2 regions of the Bariatricus sp. SGI.154 genome follow, and region 1 is predicted to be linked to the other one. Evidence: predicted binding sites of a transcription regulator. Region 1 holds the regulator's gene; the other holds the start of a gene.
What was found. The regulator HrcA, encoded in region 1, represses chaperone genes, less so after heat shock. The targets are predictions, from matches to a motif close to TGTTAGCACTCNNNNNNNNNGAGTGCTAACA.
Positions count from the first base shown of each region.

Region 2: the regulator HrcA is predicted to act here: its motif matches at 1,958-1,988, upstream of clpB (ATP-dependent chaperone ClpB).

Region 1 is NZ_JBNPMC010000032.1:20,620-24,042, forward strand. Features, by position in the region: gene dnaK (molecular chaperone DnaK) at 1-211, opposite strand, end outside; gene grpE (nucleotide exchange factor GrpE) at 404-1,075, opposite strand; gene hrcA (heat-inducible transcriptional repressor HrcA) at 1,126-2,169, opposite strand; gene ACQRBN_RS13265 (Crp/Fnr family transcriptional regulator) at 2,382-3,041, opposite strand; gene ACQRBN_RS13270 (ATP-binding protein) at 3,126-3,423, shown strand, end outside.
Region 2 is NZ_JBNPMC010000023.1:31,520-34,942, reverse strand. Features, by position in the region: gene ACQRBN_RS11180 (SNF2 helicase associated domain-containing protein) at 1-793, shown strand, start outside; gene ACQRBN_RS11175 (CD1871A family CXXC motif-containing protein) at 837-986, shown strand; gene ACQRBN_RS11170 (4Fe-4S binding protein) at 994-1,839, shown strand; gene clpB (ATP-dependent chaperone ClpB) at 2,063-3,423, shown strand, end outside.

The DNA of each region.
Region 1 (3,423 bases):
TCTTAATAGAAGAGATTGTTCTCTCTGCATTGGTTACTGCCTGACGTTTTGCAGGCTCACCTACCAGACGCTCTCCTGTCTTTGAAAACGCTACAACAGATGGTGTTGTTCTAGCTCCTTCTGTATTCGCGATAACTGTTGGCTGACCACCTTCCATAACAGCCACACAACTGTTTGTTGTTCCTAAGTCAATACCTATAATTTTGCCCATTATAAAGACCTCCTATTTTTATGAAATAATAATTAATTGTAAGTGTCATATGAAGTTCGATTCGCTTCGCTCCTCGAACAACCTTCACACTAAATTCTGTGAAGATACTCTTCACTTTGTTCAGAGTATCTACCTTCATACTAAGTTCGATAATACCTCACTAAGTATTCAGGCATCATTAAGTGTTCAGGTTTAGTTCGCTACTTTTACCATGCTGTGTCTTACGACGGAATCACGGTACATGTAACCTTTCTGAAACTCTTCGGCTACGATATTCTCACCGAGGTTCTCATCTTCCACGTGCATCACTGCATTGTGGAAATCAGGATTGAATTCCTGTCCTACCGCTTCGATAGGTTTGACCCCTACACTTTCCAGTGTTGTCATTAACTGCTTATACACCATCTCCATTCCTTGGATGAAGGGATCTTCTTTGTCTTCTTCCTTGACTGCTCCAAGCCCACGCTCGAAATTGTCAACTACCGGAAGAATCTTATCTATGATATCTTTCGCTCCTATCTCGTACATCTGGGACTTCTCCCTCTCCGTACGTTTGCGGAAGTTATCAAACTCTGCCATCTGACGAGTGAGTCTGTCAGTCAGTTCCTCAATCTTCTCGTCTTTTTTATCTTTTTTATTCTTCTTGCCAAATAATTTCTTTCCGGATTTTGGTTCTTCTTCGCCGTCCTTTGCCTCTTCTTCCTCGCTGTCTTCAGCTGCTTCGCCATCTCCGCCAACTGTCGCCTCTTCTTCTGGCTCTTCACTGGCTTCTGCTGTATTACCGCTGTCATCAGAAGTTTCTGCCGCTTCTTGTTCTGCCTGCTCTGCTGCCTTCTTCGCTTCCTCTACAGCCTCTTTTACCATCTCTTCCTGGCTTTTCTCCTGCTGATTCTCCAAGGGTTATTCCACCTTTCTTATTCATTCTTATGAAACATCTGATCCAACTCATTCTGGAGTCGTTTCATAGATTTTAATACATGCTCATAATCCATTCGCTTCGGTCCGATAATACCTATCGTTCCCTTCATGCCGTCACCTAATTCATAAGTTGCGGTAACGACACTACAGTCTTTCATAGTCTGAACCGGAGTCTCATCTCCGATATACACCTGAATTCCGGTATTCTCTTCCTGAGATAATGTCTGGGTTACAAGTTCTGTCAACTGCTGCTTCTCTTCAAATGCATTGATAATCTCCTGGGCGCTCTGCTTATCACTAAGTTCCGGATACTTGAATATGTTCGTGGCTCCGCTTGTGTAGATCTGCATATCTTCATCTACCTGAATGGCATCCGCCACCGCATCTAATACCTTGCCAACCACTTGGCTGTGTATCCCGGCCTGTTCTTTTAATCTCGCGATCAGCCCAAGATTGATTGCTTCAATCGACATGCCGTTCAATGTAGTGTTCAAGAGCATATTCAATTTCAGCAGATTCTCATTGCTGAGCGGCTCTTCTATATTAATGATCTTATTCTTGATCACATTGCCGCCAAGTACGATTACCGCAATCACCTGTTCCGCATCCACCATGGATAACTGGATGAATTTAATCTTGTTCGCGTTATTCATCGGTGTAGAAACCATAGTCGCATAATTCGTACTATTGGCAAGAACCTTGGCTGCCTGCTTCAGGAGTTGTTCCATCTTGTCTGCCTTATCAAGCATCTGCTCCTGCATCTCGCTTAATTCCTGCTCCTTCTCATCCATCAGCATATCTACATATAATCTGTAGCCTTTATCCGAAGGAATACGTCCGGCTGACGTATGCGGCTGCATGATATATCCAAGTTCTTCCAAGTCTGCCATCTCATTGCGGATCGTTGCAGAACTTAAATTTAAATCCGTATATTTGGAAATCGTTCTGGACCCGACCGGCTCGCCTGTCTCCAGATACGTCTGAATGATTGCATGCAATATCTTTAACTTACGATCACTCAAGCCATGTTCTGATATCATTCGCCTTCCTCCTTTCGGATTTTGTTTTATTAGCACTCTTTGTTTTTGAGTGCTAACACCTTTCGACTATTAATTTAGCACTGCTGATTTGTTTTGTCAACACTCTTTATACATTTTTTATAAGTTTGGGATGTAGTAAAATGCACTTTTACTACGTCCCAAATTGAAAAATGTGGTGTACCTAACTGAAAAATGTGGTGTACCCACCTGAATTACTTAAGCCAGAATTCACTTCTGAGATAATCCACCACCCCTTCTTTCCTAAGTTTCCCAAGTTCTGCCGACATAGCGCTCCTCTCCACACAGAGATAATCCGCCAGCCCTTGCCTGTCGAATGGAATGCAAAAATGCCTGCTTCCTGCCCTTTTAGACTGGTCTGACAGATAGGACATCAGCTTTTCCCTGGTGGTCCGTCTGGAAAGATACCGGATCTTCTCTCCCAGCAATACATTCTTCCCCGCTAGGATATGCACCATATTCCTAACCAGTTCCTGATGAAACTGACAGGCAGTCGGGCAGACAGTCAATACCCGCCTTACATCCAACTGCAGAACAGCACTGTCTTCCACCGCCGCTACACTCACCGGACTTCTATCAAACTTTGCACAGGCATAAGCCGCTCCGAATAACTCTCCTTGCCCCACCTGCTCAAGGATCGTCCGATTCCCAAACACATCCTCATTCATTACCTGCACACATCCCTTAAGAACTACTCCAACCTTTCCAACTGGCTCTCCTTCCACCAGGATAACCTCGTTTCTTCCATAATTCCGGACAGTTCCTCCCAGACACGAAAGCATATTCTCAAGATCCTCCTCCTTAATTCCTTGAAATAACGGAGAAGCCGACAGCATGTCTATATTAATTTTCATATTTTCACTCCCTTTGTTGGAAAAACAACATATTTTCTTTTCTCATTGTAGTAAATTATGTGTATCAAATCAAGGAGGTACATTATGATAAGAACAATTATTCATATAGACGAAGAAAAATGCAACGGCTGCGGAGCCTGTGCTGCAGCCTGCCACGAAGGAGCGATCCAGATGGTCGATGGAAAAGCCAGATTAATCCGAGACGATTATTGCGACGGATTAGGAAACTGTCTTCCAGTATGTCCGACAAACGCAATCTCATTCGAAGAAAGAGAAGCAGCAGCCTACGACGAAGAGGCTGTACAACAACATCTAAAAAATAAAGCAATTCCTGACAATAGTTCCGCACCAGAGAATTCTCCACTCCCGGAGATTCCATCAA
Region 2 (3,423 bases), on a different contig from region 1:
CCTTCAGAAAATGGTAAGCCCGTTCATTCTGCGAAGAGTGAAAGAGGATGTGTTGAAAGATCTGCCAGAGAAACTGGAAGAAGCACGCTATGTAAGGTTCGGAAGTGAGCAGCAGAAACTGTATGATGCACAGGTGTTGCATATGAAAGAAGATATTGCAAGGCAGGATGATGCGGAATTTAATAAGAATAAGATGCTGATTCTGGCAGAACTGACAAGGCTTCGGCAGATATGCTGCGATCCGTCACTTTGTTTCGATAACTACAAGGGTGAGACCGCCAAACTTGAGGCATGCCTCCAGTTGATTCAAAGCGCGGTTGATGGCGGTCACAGGATGCTTGTATTCTCGCAGTTTACTTCGATGCTGGAGATTCTTAAGAATAGGCTGGAGGAATCGGGAATCTCATACTATATGATTACAGGCAGTACTTCGAAAGAAAAAAGGTTGCAATTGGTGAAGGAGTTTAATGAGGGAAATGTGTCTGTATTCTTGATCTCATTAAAAGCAGGAGGCGTGGGCCTGAACCTTATCGGAGCCGATGTGGTGATCCACTATGATCCATGGTGGAATCAGGCGGTACAGAATCAGGCGACTGACCGCGCCCATCGTATCGGGCAGACGAAGAAGGTAACGGTCTACAAACTGATTGTTAAAGACACTATTGAAGAGAAAATACAAAAACTTCAAGAGACGAAAAAGAATCTGGCAGATCGGATCGTTGGCGGAGAGACGGCACAACTTGGCAGCCTTGGAAGAGAAGAGATATTGGAATTGTTGGGAGTGGAAGGATAGAGATCGTGAAGACAGAACTTAAAGGAGTAAAAGGAGAATAGTAATGGCGAAAATAAGGGAATCCAGATGGATAGGAATTGTGATAGCTATGCTGGGGATTCTGATGATGGGATATGGAATCTGTCGTGGCGAAGTGGATGTTGTGTTGGCAAAAGCAGTAAGAATATGTTTGGAGTGTATAGGAATTGGATAAGCAAAAGATGAAAATCAATGAATGGTCCCGTCATGGAATTCAGGCACTGTGGGCATTGCTGACGAACAGTTATCTGGCTGGATTCCTTCAGGGGAAGATTTACAAAGGAAATTTAAAGAAAATCTGCGTTCCCGGACTTAACTGCTATTCCTGCCCTGGGGCGGTCGGAGCCTGTCCGATTGGGGCGATACAGGCAGTTGTGGGTAGTTGGAATTTTAAAATGGCATATTATGTGATTGGCTTTCTGATCTTTATAGGAGCGATGATCGGACGAGTGGTATGTGGATTCTTGTGCCCATTCGGGCTGATTCAGGAGTTGCTGCATAAGATTCCATTTCCGAAGAAAATCAGGACTTTTTACGGGGATATATTATTAAGAAAGTTGAAATATGTGATCTTCGCGGTATTCGTGATCTTGCTTCCGCTGTTCGTTGTGGATATCATGGGGCAGGGAGCGCCGTATTTCTGCAAATTGATCTGTCCGGCAGGGATGCTGGAGGGGGGAATCCCGCTGGTTCTGATGAATCAGTCCCTGCAAAGTGCAGTAGGATGGCTGTATGCGTGGAAGGGTGTGCTGCTGATGATCACAATCATACTTTCGATGATCATCTATCGTCCGTTTTGTAAATATATCTGCCCGCTGGGGGCGCTGTATTCTGTTTTTAATCCGATCTCGATTTTCAGATATCGGGTAGATGATGAGAAGTGTGTGCATTGTGGAAAGTGTGCGCAGACGTGTCAGATGCAGGTGAATCCGGTGGAGAATGCGAACCATCCGGAGTGTATCCGGTGTGGAAGGTGTAAGAAGGCTTGCCCGGTGGGAGCGATTAGTTGTGGGATGAGAAATAGGTAAGTTTATTAATTTTTAGGAAGGTAGATTGGACAGCGAGTAGAGAAAAACCATAGTTGATAGTGAGTTTTAAGTTTAGTGAAACTAGGACTTTAGAGGTTTCACTAAATTTTTATAATCTTTTTGGCACTCACCACTTGACAGTGCTAACAAAAAGCGTTAATGTTATATTGCAAATAGAACAAATCACTAATTTAAGATAACGTTATACGAGGAGGTTGTCACTATGAATATAAATAAATTTACGCAAAAATCCTTACAAGCAGTCCAGAACTGTGAGCGCGTGGCATTAGAGTACGGCAACCAGGAGATTGAGCAGGAGCATCTGCTCTATGCATTGCTCACACAGGACGACAGTCTGATTCTCAAACTCTTGGAGAAGATGGGAATCGATAAGAACAATATCATTAACCGCACAGAAGAAGCATTAAGGAAGCGTACCAAAGTTCAGGGCGGTCAGCAATATGTCGGTCAGGACTTAAACAAAGCCCTGATTCATGCGGAAGATGAAGCAAAGCAGATGGGAGATGAATATGTATCTGTTGAGCATCTCTTTTTGTCGCTGATAAAATATCCGAATAAAGAGATGAAGTCCCTTTTCCGGGAAATGGGTATCAAGAGGGATGAGTTCCTGCGGGCATTGTCCACTGTTAGGGGAAACCAGCGTGTAACCAGCGATAATCCGGAAGATACCTACGATACGCTGAACAAGTACGGCTCAGATCTTGTAGAACGTGCAAGAGAGCAAAAACTAGATCCTGTGATCGGACGTGACTCCGAGATACGTAATGTAATTCGTATCCTTTCCAGAAAAACGAAGAACAATCCGGTATTGATCGGTGAACCTGGTGTTGGTAAGACTGCAGTTGTCGAGGGACTGGCACAACGAATCGTCCGTGGCGATGTACCGGAGGGCTTGAAAGATAAGACAATCTTTTCCCTGGATATGGGAGCGCTTGTGGCAGGTGCCAAGTATCGTGGAGAATTCGAAGAGCGTCTGAAGGCAGTGCTGGAAGAAGTGAAGAACAGTGACGGCAAGATTATTCTTTTCATCGATGAACTTCATACGATCGTAGGTGCCGGTAAGACGGACGGTGCTATGGATGCGGGCAATATGTTGAAACCGATGCTTGCCAGAGGAGAACTTCACTGTATCGGTGCGACAACTTTAGATGAGTACCGTCAGTATATTGAAAAGGATGCGGCTTTGGAGCGTCGTTTCCAGCCGGTAATGGTAGATGAGCCGACGGTTGAAGATGCAATTTCTATTCTTCGAGGCCTGAAAGAGCGTTATGAAGTGTTCCACGGCGTTAAGATTACAGACGGTGCGCTGGTTGCGGCAGCGACACTTTCTGATCGTTATATCTCAGACAGATTCCTGCCAGATAAGGCGATTGACCTTGTTGATGAGGCTTGTGCCTTGATTAAGACGGAACTGGATTCCATGCCGACAGAATTGGATGAATTGCAGCGTAAGATTATGCAGTTTGAGATTGAAGAGGCGGCGCTTAAGAAAGAAGAAGACCGCTTAAGTAAAGAAAGGTTAGAGCATCTGCAGCAGGAATTAGCGGAACTTCGGGAAGAATT